Azoarcus sp. KH32C: one gene and its partner. The protein of the gene in region 2 interacts with the protein of the main gene of each other region in a pairwise test. Links are inferred from orthologs where the notes say so. Each region holds a gene or a part of one and is shown on either strand. Other genes may lie near its edges.

What was found. Proteins that work in one complex are often made in the same cells at the same time.
Region 1: the proteins of AZKH_RS13550 (region 2) and grxD interact in binary tests that used the Escherichia coli proteins (3 or more experiments, as listed by UniProt). The link is inferred for Azoarcus sp. KH32C from one-to-one orthologs.

What each region holds. Positions count from the first base shown.
Region 1 is NC_020516.1:960,010-965,825, reverse strand. Bases 2,265-5,167 are described here. They hold grxD (Grx4 family monothiol glutaredoxin), read right to left. Parts: upstream 3,928-5,167; coding sequence 3,601-3,927; downstream 2,265-3,600. Other genes in these bases: prfA (peptide chain release factor 1), read right to left, coding at 4,870-5,167; prmC (peptide chain release factor N(5)-glutamine methyltransferase), read right to left, coding at 4,026-4,868; AZKH_RS04365 (nucleotidyltransferase family protein), read left to right, coding at 2,493-3,581; AZKH_RS04370 (HprK-related kinase A), read left to right, coding at 2,265-2,482. Also shown: argH (argininosuccinate lyase), read left to right, coding at 1-151; AZKH_RS04380 (hypothetical protein), read left to right, coding at 483-1,259; AZKH_RS04375 (hypothetical protein), read left to right, coding at 1,281-1,583; more of AZKH_RS04370, read left to right, coding at 1,619-2,264; more of prfA, read right to left, coding at 5,168-5,816. UniProt on the Escherichia coli protein: Monothiol glutaredoxin involved in the biogenesis of iron-sulfur clusters.
Region 2 is NC_020516.1:3,100,894-3,108,361, forward strand. The notes cover bases 1-2,903. They hold AZKH_RS13550 (BolA family transcriptional regulator), read left to right. Parts: upstream 1-1,258; coding sequence 1,259-1,549; downstream 1,550-2,903. Other genes in these bases: AZKH_RS13535 (ATP-binding protein), read left to right, coding at 1-318; AZKH_RS13540 (septation protein A), read left to right, coding at 355-963; AZKH_RS13545 (YciI family protein), read left to right, coding at 963-1,262; AZKH_RS13555 (peptidylprolyl isomerase), read left to right, coding at 1,549-2,334; AZKH_RS13560 (acyl-CoA dehydrogenase), read right to left, coding at 2,427-2,903. In the rest of the region: more of AZKH_RS13560, read right to left, coding at 2,904-4,223; AZKH_RS13565 (electron transfer flavoprotein subunit alpha/FixB family protein), read right to left, coding at 4,314-5,246; AZKH_RS13570 (electron transfer flavoprotein subunit beta/FixA family protein), read right to left, coding at 5,249-5,998; AZKH_RS13575 (TetR/AcrR family transcriptional regulator), read left to right, coding at 6,172-6,768; AZKH_RS13580 (TatD family hydrolase), read right to left, coding at 6,765-7,468. UniProt on the Escherichia coli protein: Transcriptional regulator that plays an important role in general stress response. Has many effects on cell morphology, cell growth and cell division. Acts by regulating the transcription of many genes, including dacA (PBP-5), dacC (PBP-6), ampC and mreB.

The sequences.
Region 1 (5,816 bases), 2.1 Mb from region 2 along the record:
GCACGTGCCGGGAGCTCCCGAGCGCCTGCAGGACGATGTATTCGGCGTGCTCACCGTCGAAGGCTCGCTGGCCTCGCGCAACCACATCGGCGGCACCGCCCCCGAACAGGTCCGCGCCGCTGTCGCACGCGCCCGCGCCGCCCTGCAGTAAAGCTGTCCATGCCGCCGCCCGGCGGCATCCCCCTCGGTGCGCCGTCCGGCGCACCGAACGCTCCCGCATGAATCAATTCACGAAGGCCATGACAAACGGCTTGTTCGGGCCCTTCGCCTGAGCTAGGTTGGAAACGTGCGCCCCAGAAGCGCATTCCATCCGGAAGTGTCGGCGATTCTTACACTTCCAAGTACGCGTGTATCAGCAGACAAAAAATTACCTTAAAAACAGGCATCTGCAATGTTGTAAAAAGCGGCACCAATCTTGCTGAGGCTTCAGCAGACCATGCCTGTTCTACGCACCGATGCTGCAAACGGGAAACGAGATGCCCATGAATAAGAATCCGATGCCCGGCCAAGAGGCGCTTGAAGCGCCCGATGCCGCAACGCCCCCCTTGAGCGTGCGGTCCCGGCGTGGCTTCATCGGCGCCGCCGCGGGCGGTGCGGGGGTGTTCCTCTCCGTCCAGGCACGTACCGCGCTCGGCGCCGTCAGCTGTCAAAGCCCGTCGGCCGCCATCAGTGGCAATCTCAGCGCTCAGCCTGCCAGCGTGACCTGTACCGGCGGAAATTCGCCGACGGTTTGGAAGCTTCAGGACACGCTTTCCAAGTGGCCGGCCGGCGCCACTCCACCGACCTTCAATACTGGGCTCACGGACTCTCTCGGCTGCAACAACGGGCACTCGATACTGGATCCGGCGTCGGTCATCGGCCAGCCGGGCACCCTGGTCAGCAGCATCCTGCCGGGAGCCATTTCCAATACCAGCCTGTGGGCCATCCTGGCCTTTCCGGCCAACTTTTCCGGCGGCGTGCTAATGAGCCACCTGATTGCCGCATGGCTGAACGGCGGTGGTTCCTTCGCGAGCTATCCGATCCAGCGCTGGCAGGTTCTGGAAATGTGGAATGCGCTAAAGACCACCGGCACCTATTGTCCTTCCTCGATGACCTGCCCTGGCAACACCGGCATGACCGAGAGCGAAGTGATCGCCTTCATCACACAGACCTACGATTTCACCTCAGACCTCGTATCCGTCTGCACGATCGCGGGAACCAGCACCAACAGCTCCGGCACCACCACAACGACGACCGGCGGCGGCAAGAAGGGCAAGTAACCGCCTGTCGCAACCTCACGCTTGGCCACACCCTTGCCACCGGGACCGTCGATCCGCCCGTACCCCGGGCGATCCCTTGCTCTCTCGCCCGCGTGGGACGGCGACGGTGCGGCCGTCGTCTTCGATCGGAACTCCGGCGACTACTGGATCGTGTCGCCCCTCGCGCACGAAGTCGTCCGGCGCATCGTCACGACGGGCCAGGAGGATACGGCGGAACTCGTCCACCATCTCACCGACGCCGGATCCCGCACCACCGACACGGAAACAACCGTGATCGGCGTGATCCGTGAACTGGTACAGCGTGAAATCCTGACGGATGCGTAAAACTGGCCTCGCCCCTCATCGACGAGGCAACGGCATTGATCGACACAACCCTCCGAATCGCCCCCGTCACGCTGCGACTCCGCTCGCCGTTCGGGTCGGTTCGCGCGCATGTCGACTTCTTCTACCCCGACGCCGTCGAGACCGGGCGCGCCGACACCTTCACGGACTTCGACGTCCGCATCGCGCGGGGGGCCGGGGTGCGCAGCTGGCTCCGGCCGCAAGCCCAGTTCCTGCTCGACCACAACGAGCCCTTCCTGCCGCTTCCGGCGGCGCAGGCCGCCGCGCTGTTCGAATGGGGACTCAACTGGTGTCTCGCCACGCGACCGCTCGGCTATCTCGTGATGCATGCGGCGGTCGTCGCGCGAGACTCAGACGCCCTGGTGATGCCGGGGTTTCCCGGTGCCGGCAAGAGCACGCTGTGCGCGGCGCTGACCTTTCTGAAGGACTGGCGGCTCCTCTCCGACGAGCTGGCGATACTCGATCCCGAAACCGCCCGCCTGCATCCGAACCCGCGCCCGATCTGCCTCAAGAACGCGTCGATCGACATCGTCGGCGCCTTCCCCGGCGCGACGCTCGGACCGGTCTACCAGGACACGCGCAAGGGCACTGTCACCCATGCTGCGCCCCCGCCCCAATCGCGCGCCAAGGCCGAAAAGACCGCGCGCTGCCGCTGGGTCGTCTTTCCGCGCTATGTCGCCGACGCCGATCCCTGGTGTGACGAAATCGGCCGAGCGGAAGCTTTCGCCCGCATCGCGGAGCAGTCTTTCAACCGCGACCGCATGGGCGAAACCGGCTTTCGCGCCTTGTGCGCGATGCTCGACGGGGCGCGCTGCTTCGAGATTGCTTACGATTCGACCGAGCGCGCGCTGAACCTGATCGATGCCATCACGGGCGGCTGACCCGATGTCGATGAACGCCTCCGCCCCACCGCTGATCGAGGTCCTCAAGGACCCGGCTCGCGCCTGCCGACTCGCGGACGGCGATTGGTCGGCACTGATCGCCAGCGGGCGGGCCGCCAACCTGCTCGGACTTCTGGCGGTTCGCCTGCGGCAGGCGAACATCCCGCTTCCACCAGCCCCGCAGCGCCACCTCGACGCCGTCGCCCAACTCAGCGAGCGCCAGCGCCAGTCGGTCCGCTGGGAAATCCACTGCCTGCAGCGTGCGCTGGCGGCCCTGCGAATACCCGCCGTGCTACTCAAGGGCGCCGCCTATGCGATGTCGGATCACCCCGTGAGCCACGGGCGCCTCTTTGGCGACATCGACATCCTCGTACCCCGTGAAACGATTGGCGACGTCGAACTGCGGCTGATGATCGCCGGCTGGACTTCGGGCAAGAACGACGCCTACGACCAGCGCTATTACCGGCAATGGATGCACGAACTGCCGCCGATGGTGAACGTGCGCCGCGGCACCGTCCTCGACGTCCATCACACCATCCTGCCGCTGACATCGCGCCATGCGCCAGACGCGCGTCACATCATCGAGTCCGCGAGACCGCTCGACGGCTTCCCGTCGATCCGCATCCCACGCCCCGAGCACCTGCTCATCCACAGCATCGTGCACCTCGTGCACGACGGCGAGCTTCCGAACGGACTGCGGGATCTGTTCGACATCGACGGCTTGATTCGGGACGGCGCGCGCGCGCCCGACTTCTGGCTGCGCGTGGAGACCGCCGCGACGGAGCTCGGGCTCGCCGCGCCGACGGCGCTGGGTCTGACGCTCGCGCAGCGGCTGATCGGCAGTCCTGTCCCGACCGAGACCGTCCAACGACTTCGAGCCGGAACGCGTGCGTCGCCGCTCCTTCACGGGCTCTATGCCCGAGCGCTAAGGCCGGACAACGAGGTAAGCGGGGATGTCGGGGCGCTCATCGCGCGAAGCGCGATCTACTTGCGCGCCCATTGGCTGCGCATGCCTCCCCACCTTCTCGCGCGACACTTGCTGTACAAGTCTGCCGCGAGGATGAGGAAGACGGAAGGCAGCGCCGCCGGTGCCGCCTGAGCAGGCGGCGGCAGGGGTCTTACTTCGTGACGACGCCGGCTTCGGCGAGCATCGACTGCAGTTCGCCGTTCTCGTACATCTCGCGCATGATGTCGCAGCCGCCGATGAACTCGCCCTTGATATAGAGCTGCGGGATCGTCGGCCAGTTGGCGTATTCCTTGATGCCGTTTCGGATGTCGTCGTTCTCGAGCACGTTCACCGAGAAGAGGTCGGAAACGCCGAGGTTCTTCAGGATCTGCACGGCAGTCGCCGAGAAGCCGCACATCGGAAACTGCGGCGTCCCCTTCATATAGAGCACGACGGGATTGCCGGCAACCTGTTCGCGAATGACTTCCTGGATGTTCATGGCGTACGCCTCAAAAGTTGAGTAATTAAGTCGGAAAATTTTAGGCATTGCCCGCGGTGCAGTCAACAGCACCGCACTGTGCGTATCTGCGGGGACGGTCAGCGCCCCAGCCACTGGCCGCCCGAGACCCGCTCGATGCCGGCCAGATCCTTCCACGACGCGATCGCGGAGAAGCCCGCGTCGGTCAATAAACCGCGCACCGCCGCCGCCTGATCGTAGCCATGCTCAAGGAAGAGCCAACCGCCGGGCTCCAGATGGGCCGGGGCGCCCGATACGATGGCCGCCAAGTCGTCCAGCCCTTGCGGGCCGGATGCCAGCGCCGTCGCCGGCTCGAAGCGGACATCCCCTTCTTCCAGATGCGGATCCGCCGCCGCGACGTAGGGAGGATTGGCGACGATGAGGTGATAGCGCTCCTCGCCCAGCGCCGAGAACCAGTCGCCGAGCACGAAGGACACGCTGGCCCCGAGACGCGCCGCGTTGGCCATCGCGACCAGCAGGGCCTCGCGCGAGCGGTCCACCGCGGTGACGTCCGCCTCGATCAAGTCCAGCATCAGCGTGATCGCGAGGATACCGCTCCCGGTGCCGAGATCGAGCACGCGTGTGCCCCGCTTGTCGCCGAAATGCGCCATCGCGAGTTCGACGAGGAGTTCCGTGTCGGGGCGCGGGATCAGCACCGCCGGCGTGATATGGAAGGAGCGGCCGAAGAATTCGCGCTCGCCCGTCAGGTAGGCGATCGGTTCGCCCGCCTCGCGCCGCTCGACGAGGGACCGGAACTCGGCCCACTCCGCCACTCCGAGGACCGCCTCGGGAAACGCGATCAGCCGGGAGGCGGGACACTGCAGCACATACCGCAGCAGGATGCGGGCCTCGGCGAGCACGATGTGCGTACGCGCCCACTTGAGGGCACCTGCGACGTCCGGCACGGGATCGACGACAGCCATGTCAGTCGTTCGCCAGGGCGGCGAGCTGTTCGGCCTGGTGTTCGGCCGTCAGCGCCTGGACGAGCTCGTCGATCTCGCCCTGCATCACCGCGTCGAGCTTGTATAGCGTCAGGTTGATGCGATGGTCGGTCACGCGGCCCTGCGGGAAGTTGTAGGTGCGGATGCGCTCGGAACGGTCGCCGCTGCCGACGAGGCTTTTGCGGGTCGCCGCCTCCTTGGCCTGCTGCTCGCGCAGCTGCATGTCGTGGATGCGCGCGGCGAGCACCGACATCGCCTGGGCCCGGTTACGGTGCTGCGAGCGGTCGTCTTGGCATTCGACGACGATCCCGGTCGGCAGGTGAGTGATACGGACCGCCGAGTCCGTCTTGTTGATGTGCTGCCCCCCCGCACCGCTGGCACGGAAGGTGTCGATGCGCAGGTCCGCCGGATTGATGTTCACGGCCTCGATCTCGTCCGCCTCCGGCATGACTGCCACCGTGCAGGCCGAGGTGTGAATGCGCCCCTGCGTCTCGGTCGTGGGCACGCGCTGTACGCGATGTCCGCCGGACTCGAATTTGAGCTTGGAATAGGCTCCGGCGCCGAGCACGCGGACGATTACTTCCTTGTAGCCGCCGAGGTCCGATTCGCTCGCGGATACGACTTCGACCTTCCAGCGCTGCCGTTCGGCGTAGCGCGTATACATCCGCAACAGGTCGCCGGCGAACAGGGCCGCCTCGTCCCCGCCGGTGCCGGCACGGACTTCGAGGAAGAGGTTGCGGTCATCATTGGGATCGCGCGGCAGCAGCGCCCGTTGCAGTTCGCCTTCGAGCGATGCGATGCGTGCCGCACCTTCTTCGAGCTCACTCTCGGCAAGCTCGCGCAATTCCGGATCGGAGAGCATCCCGCGCGCACTCTCGCAGTCTTCCTCGGCCTGGCGATAGGCGCCGTATAGCGACACGACGGGCTCGA
Region 2 (7,468 bases):
CCCATCACCATCACGCTCGATCGACGGGAGCATGAGGTTCTCGTCGAAGTCGCCGATCGCGGGCCGGGCATTCCCGAAGGGGAGCGCGAACGGATGCGACACCCCTTTACCCGCCTCGAAAACGCCCGTTCGAACACCAAGGGCGCGGGCCTCGGGCTGGCGATCGTCGAGCGCATCATCGCTTCGCACCACGGCGTGCTGGAACTCGCCGGGCGGGAAGGCGGCGGCTTGCGGGCAATTCTGCATCTTCCCCTTGATGGGAAACGCGCCGGCCGGGCTAGAATGCTCGGAGCCGACAGCGATTTGGGCGAAGCCTGAACCGGTCGGTACAACGACCCGATATAATGTTTCCGCATGAAGATTCTTTTCGATCTGCTTCCCGTCATCCTATTCTTCGGTGCATACAAGGTTGCAGGCAGCAGTCAGGCAACGGCATTCGAACTCGCATCCCGCTGGCTCGGGAGCGGCATTGAACCCTCGCAGGCGCCCATCCTCATTGCTACTGCCGTCGCTATCGTCGCGACGTTCACGCAGATCGCGTGGGTGTGGATTCGTCACCGAAAGGTCGATGCGATGCTGTGGGTGAGCCTCGCGATCATCACCGTATTCGGGGGCGCAACCCTCTTCTTCCATAACCCGACCTTCATCAAGTGGAAGCCGACAGCGCTCTACTGGCTGTTCTCCGGCACCCTGCTGGTCTCCGACCTCGTTCTGAGACGCAACCTCATCCGGAAGATGCTCGAAGCCCAGGTGCGCCTGCCCGAGCCCGTCTGGCCGCGCCTCAACTTCGCCTGGGCGGCCTTCTTCGCCTGCATGGGTGGGCTGAACCTGTATATAGCGTATAACTTTTCCGAAGAGGCCTGGGTCAACTTCAAGCTGTTCGGCGGCACGGGGCTCATGCTGCTGTTCGTGATCCTCCAGGGTTTCTACCTTTCCAGACACATGAACGAGGAAACAACCTGATGTTTTACGCACTGATCGGGGAAGATACCCCCGGTTCGCTCGACAAGCGCATGGCGGCACGTCCGGCGCATCTCGCCCGGCTCCAGGCGCTCAGTGACGAAGGGCGCCTCCTGATCGCGGGACCGATGCCCGCGATCGACTCGCCCGATCCCGGCCCCGCAGGTTTCGCCGGCAGCCTCGTTGTCGCGGAATTCCCCTCGCAGACCGAAGCCGAGGCTTGGCTCGCTGCTGACCCGTACGTCAGCGAGGGCGTTTTCGCACGCACCAGCGTGCGCCCGTTCAAGAAAGTGCTGCCGTGAGCGTCATCGAAGAGATCCGCGCGCGCCTTGCTGCGCTCGAACCGGTGTCGGTAGACATCGGCGACGACAGCCACCTTCACGCGGGCCACGCAGGGGCCCGCAGCGGCGGCCACTACCGCGTGACCGTCGTTTCCGACCACTTTGCGGGCAAGACAAAGGTGGCTCGGCAGCGAATGATTTACGACGCGCTGGGAGACTTGATGCGCACAAGCGTTCATGCCCTGGCGATCGATGGTGCACTGACGGCCGAAGAGGCCAACTCTCAACCTACCCGAAAGGAACTTTGATGAAACGTTTTCCCAGCCGTCTCGCTTTCGGCCTGATCGCCGGCCTGATCGCCCATGCGGCCGTCGCTGCCACGGCGCCGGCGGCCAAGGTCAACGGCACCGCGATTCCCGCCTCCCGGGCCGACGTGATGTTGAACGAACAGCGCTCGCAAGGGGCGCCCGACACCCCCCAGCTGCACGACGCCGTGCGCGAGGAACTGATCCGTCGTGAAGTGCTCGCCCAGGAAGCGGCGAAGAAGGGCATCGACAAGAAGGCGGACATCCAGGCCCAGATGGATCTCGCCCGCCAAGCCGTGCTGCTGCGCGCCTACATCCAGGATTATGTGAAGGCCAACCCGGTTTCGGAAGCCGACCTGAAGAAGGAATACGAGACCATCAAGGGCCAGATGGGCACCAAGGAATACAAGCCCCGCCACGTGCTGGTGGAAACCGAAGACGAAGCCAAGGCCGTGATCACCAAGCTGCGCGCCGGTGAGAAGTTCGAGACCCTGGCCAAGCAGTCGAAGGATCCCGGCTCGAAGGACAACGGCGGCGACCTCGGCTGGAGCAACCCCGGCATGTTCGTGAAGCCGTTCGCCGAAGCGATGGTCAAGCTCGAGAAGGGACAGTACAGCGCGACCCCGGTCAAGAGCGAGTTCGGCTATCACGTCATCCAGCTGGACGACGTTCGCGACCTCAAGGCACCGGACTTCGCCACCGTGAAGCCGCAGCTCGAACAGCGTCTGCAGCAGCAGAAGATCGAGAAGCACATCATGGACCTGCGCGCCAAGGCGAAGGTGGAGTAAGCGGCCCAACCGCTAAGAAAAAAGCCAGCCGCGTAAGCGAGCTGGCTTTTTTTTGACTGAAAGGAGGGAATCGCTCCCTCCCCTCTCCCGCCTCAGAACTGCTCTTCGGCGAGCTCCAGCGCACTCTGCGCACCGTTGACGACCGTGTAGGCCAGCCCTTGGGCCTGCGGCAGGATGTGGTCGGCGTAGAAGCGTGCGGTCACGATCTTCGTCCGGTAGAAGTCCCCACCATCCGCATTCTCGGCCAGGCGCGCTTGCGCGACCAACGCGGCACGGGCCATCTGCCAACCACCGGCCACGATGCCCAGGAGCTTCAGGAAGGGCACCGAACCCACTGATGCAGCCTTCACGTCCTTGCCGTAAGTCGCGAGGATGTACTCGACCGCCGACTCCAGCGCGGCGATGCCGGCCTCGAGGGATTTGCGCATCGCAGCGAAGGAATCCGAAGATTCTTCCGCCAGTTTGGCGGCCACGCGGCGCATTTCGCCGATGACAGCCTTCACGGTGGCGCCCCCTTCGCGGGCAATCTTGCGCCCGATCAGGTCGTTCGCCTGGATCGCGGTCGTGCCTTCGTAGATCGTCGTAATGCGCGAATCGCGGAAATGCTGGGCAGCGCCGGTTTCCTCGATGAAGCCCATACCGCCATGAACCTGCACGCCGGTCGAGCTCACTTCGATCGAATTTTCGGTGAGCCAGCCCTTGACGACCGGGATCATCAGATCGACGAAAGCCTGCTTCTGAGCGCGCACGTTCTCGTCCGGATGAGCGTGGGCGACGTCGGTCGCAGCGCCGACGACGTAGGCCAAGGCGCGCATGGCTTCCGTCTGCGACTTCATCGACATCAGCATGCGGCGAACGTCGGGGTGATGGATGATCGAGACCTTCGGGCCGCCGCGGACGCCGATTTCGGTCCCCTGGATACGATCCTTGGCGTAACCCAGCGCGTGCTGGTAGGCGCGCTCGGACAGCGCCAGGCCTTCCATGCCCACCGCGAAGCGGGCTTCGTTCATCATGATGAACATGTATTCGAGACCACGGTTGGCCTCGCCGACGAGCGTGCCGATGGCGCCGCCGCTGTCGCCGAAGGCCAGCACGCAGGTTGGGCTCGCGTGGATACCGAGCTTATGCTCGATCGACACGCAATGGACATCGTTGCGCGCGCCCGGCGTGCCGTCCGCATTGACCATGAACTTCGGCACCACGAAGAGCGAAATGCCCTTCACGCCTTCCGGTGCATCCGGCAGACGTGCCAGTACGAGGTGAACGATGTTGTCCGTGAGGTCGTGTTCACCGTAGGTGATGAAGATCTTCTGGCCGAAGATCTTGTACGTGCCGTCGCCCTGCGGTTCTGCGCGCGTGCGAACGGCCGCCAGATCCGAGCCCGCCTGCGGTTCGGTGAGGTTCATGGTGCCGGTCCACTCGCCGCTGATCATCTTCGGCAGGTAGGTGGCTTTCTGTTCGTCGGTACCGGTCAGCGCGATCGCTTCGATCGCGCCGTTCGTCAGCATCGGACACAGCGAGAACGCCATGTTGGCCGACTTCCACATTTCCATCACTGCAGTGGCAACCAGTTTGGGCAGGCCCTGGCCCCCGAATTCCGGTTCGCAGGCAAGCGCCGTCCAGCCGGCTTCCGTGAACTGGCGATAGGCGTCCTTCCAGCCGCTCGCCGTGATCACCCTGCCGTCTTCCCACCGTGCCCCTTCCTGGTCGCCTGACCGGTTCAGAGGAGCAAGGACGCCGCTGGCGAACTTGTTGGCCTCGTCGAGAATGGCGTCGACCAGATCCGGCGACACTTCCTCGCAGCCAGGCAACTTCGCAACTTCGTCCAGACCTGCGAGTTCGCGCATCACGAACTGCATGTCACGGATGGGTGCAGTGTAGTGACTCATGTGTTCTTTCTCCCGATACCTGTTTATAAGGGACCGCGCCCGGTTGGGCGCAGTCCTTTGCGGCTTGTTATCGTTCTTGTGAAACGGTCGTCAGGCGACGGCCTTCGCCAGCTCCGGCACCACCTCGAAGAGGTCGCCGACGAGACCGTAATCGGCAACCTGGAAGATCGGCGCTTCCGGATCCTTGTTGATCGCGACGATCACCTTGGAGTCCTTCATACCCGCCAGATGCTGGATCGCGCCCGAGATGCCGACCGCGATGTAGAGCTGGGGGGCGACGATCTTGCCGGTCTGGCCGACCTGGTAGTCGTTCGGCACGTAGCCCGCGTCGACCGCGGCGCGCGAAGCGCCGAGCGCCGCGCCGAGGGCGTCCGCGAGCGGCTCCAGCAGCTGATGGTAGTTCTCGCCGCTGCCGAGGCCACGGCCGCCGGAGACGATGATCTTCGCAGCACCCAGTTCGGGGCGCGCGCTCTTCGTGAGCTCACGGCCCTTCAGCGTCGTGAGGCCCAGGTCGGGGCCGGCAGCGACGGCTTCGACGGCTGCTGCTCCGCCCTGCCCCGCGGCTTCGAAGGCGGTCGTGCGCACGGTGATGACCTTGACGGCGTCAGCGGACTTCACGGTCGCCATCGCGTTGCCGGCGTAGATCGGGCGCACGAAGGTGTCGGCGTCTTCGACCGCGACGATGTCCGAGATCTGCGCGACGTCCAGCAGCGCCGCGACGCGCGGGGCGACGTTCTTGCCATTGGCGGTGCTGGGGGCAAGGATGTGGCTGTAGCCCGCGGCATTGGCGACGACCAGCGCCGCAACGTTCTCGGCGGTCTGGCCTTCGTAGTGGGCGGCATCGGCGACGCGCACCTTGGCCACACCGGCGACTTTTGCCGCTTGCTCCGCGGCCGCGCCGCAGTTCGCACCGGCGACGAGCACGTGGATCTCGCCACCGATCTTCGCGGCAGCCGAGACGGCGTTGAGGGTTGCGGCCTTCAGGGACGCGTTGTCGTGTTCAGCAATAACCAGGATCGCCATCTTCAGATCACCTTCGCTTCGTTCTTGAGCTTGTCGACGAGTTGCGCGACGTCCGCCACCCGCACGCCGGCGCTGCGCTTCGGCGGCTCGGCCACTTTCAGCGTCGCCAGACGCGGGGCGACATCGACGCCGAGATCCGCAGGCTTCACGGTGTCGAGCGGCTTCTTCTTCGCCTTCATGATGTTCGGGAGCGTCGCGTAACGCGGCTCATTCAGACGCAGGTCGGTCGTCACGACCGCCGGCAGCTTGATCTCGAGCGTTTCGAGACCGCCGTCGATCTCGCGCATCACGGTCGCGCGGCCGTCGGCCAGCGTCACCTTCGACGCGAAGGTCGCCTGCGGCCAGCCCATCAGCGCGGCGAGCATCTGGCCGGTCTGGTTGGCGTCGTCGTCGATCGCCTGCTTGCCGCAGATCACGAGTTGCGGGGCTTCCTTGTCGCACAGCACCTTCAGGAGCTTCGCCACCGCCAGCGGCTGCAGCTCGACGTCCGTTTCAACCAGGATGCCGCGGTCGGCACCGATCGCCATCGCGGCGCGCAGCGTCTCCTGGCACGCGCCGACGCCGCAGCTCACCGCCACAACTTCGGTCGCCACGCCGGCTTCCTTCAGGCGCACCGCCTCTTCCACTGCAATCTCGTCGAAGGGGTTCATCGACATCTTTACGTTCGCGATATCGACGCCGGTGCCGTCAGCCTTCACTCGCACCTTGACGTTGTAATCGACCACGCGCTTGACGGGGACCAAAATCTTCAAAGCCGCACTCCTTCTGTCTAATTGCCTTTTCGGCGGTTGCTCTTCGAGTGGGCATTATGTCATCGCAAAAGATGAATCGCACCTTGACCGCCGGACCAAAAAGTCGTTCCATACGCATCGGTATGGTGTGCATACGGTAGCGTATGGCTCACTAATAGTCAATACTATGCCGTATGGAGAATAACTTGACGAAAACACGGGTCCAGTTGGACCGCAATGCATGGGTGCAAGCGGCCACCGAGGTGCTCGCCGAGGAAGGGATTTCGGGCCTTCGCGTGGAGGTGCTCGCAAAGCGCCTGAAGGTGACGAAGGGGAGCTTCTACTGGCATTTCCAGGACAGGCGGGACCTGCTGATGGCGGTCCTCCAGGTCTGGAAGGAAGGCCGGATCCGTGACATCGTCAAGCAGACCCGGGCCGAGCCGGGGCGCGAGCTGCAGCAGATTTATCATGTGATCGACGTCTACAGCACGAGCCGGAGCCGGCGCGGTGCGATGATCGAACTCGCAGTCCGCGACTGGGCGCGGCGTGATTCCGACGCAGCGGCGATCGTCGCCGAGGTGGACGACTGGCGCCTGCGCTGCGCGCGCGAGCTGTTCCTCGCTTGCGGCGTACCGATGGAAGAGGCCTCGAGCCGTTGCATGCTGCTCTATGCGTACGTGTTCGGGATCTCGCTGATGATCTACGACAAGTTCGACAGCGACGTGGCGCGGGTCAAGCGCGACATCGCCGACCTGATTGCGCAGTCGGCGAGCATGAAGGTCACGAGCTAGGTTTCTTCGCCGAAGACCTTTGCCGCGTTGCGCGTCGTCGCGGCAGCGACCTCGTCGAAAGGAATTCCGCGGAGTCCGGCGAGGACTTCGCAGAAGCGCGCGAGGTTTGCGGGTTCGTTGCGTGCCCCCTGCCCCCACGCGGGCGGGATGTCCGGCGCGTCGGTCTCGAGCACGATCGCATCGAGCGGTAGCGTCGCGGCAAGCTCCCGGATGCGACGCGAGCCATCGAAGGTCATTGCGCCGCCGAATCCCAGTTTGAATCCCATCGAGATAAAGACGTCCGCCTGTTGACGGCTGCCGTTGAAGGCGTGGGCGATGCCGCCAGGCACCTCGATGCGGCGGAGGTGCTTGAGGATGTGATCGACCGCGCGGCGCACGTGCAGGATGACCGGCAGACCGAAGCTCCGTGCGAGTTTCAGTTGCGCGACGAAGAAGGCTTCCTGACGCGGGAGCTCAGGTTCGGGAATGAAGAGATCGAGGCCGATCTCGCCCACGGCAATCGGCCCCCCTCGCCCAAGCCGGTCTTCGACGATCTCCAGATCCTCATCGCGTGCCTTTCCGACGTAGAGTGGATGGATGCCATATCCGTGACGAATGTCGGCATGCGCCTCCGCAAGCGCGGCGACGGCATCGAAGTTGGCGACCTCGACGCCGGGAACGACGAAACGACCGATGCCCGCGGCACGGGCAGCTGCCAGGA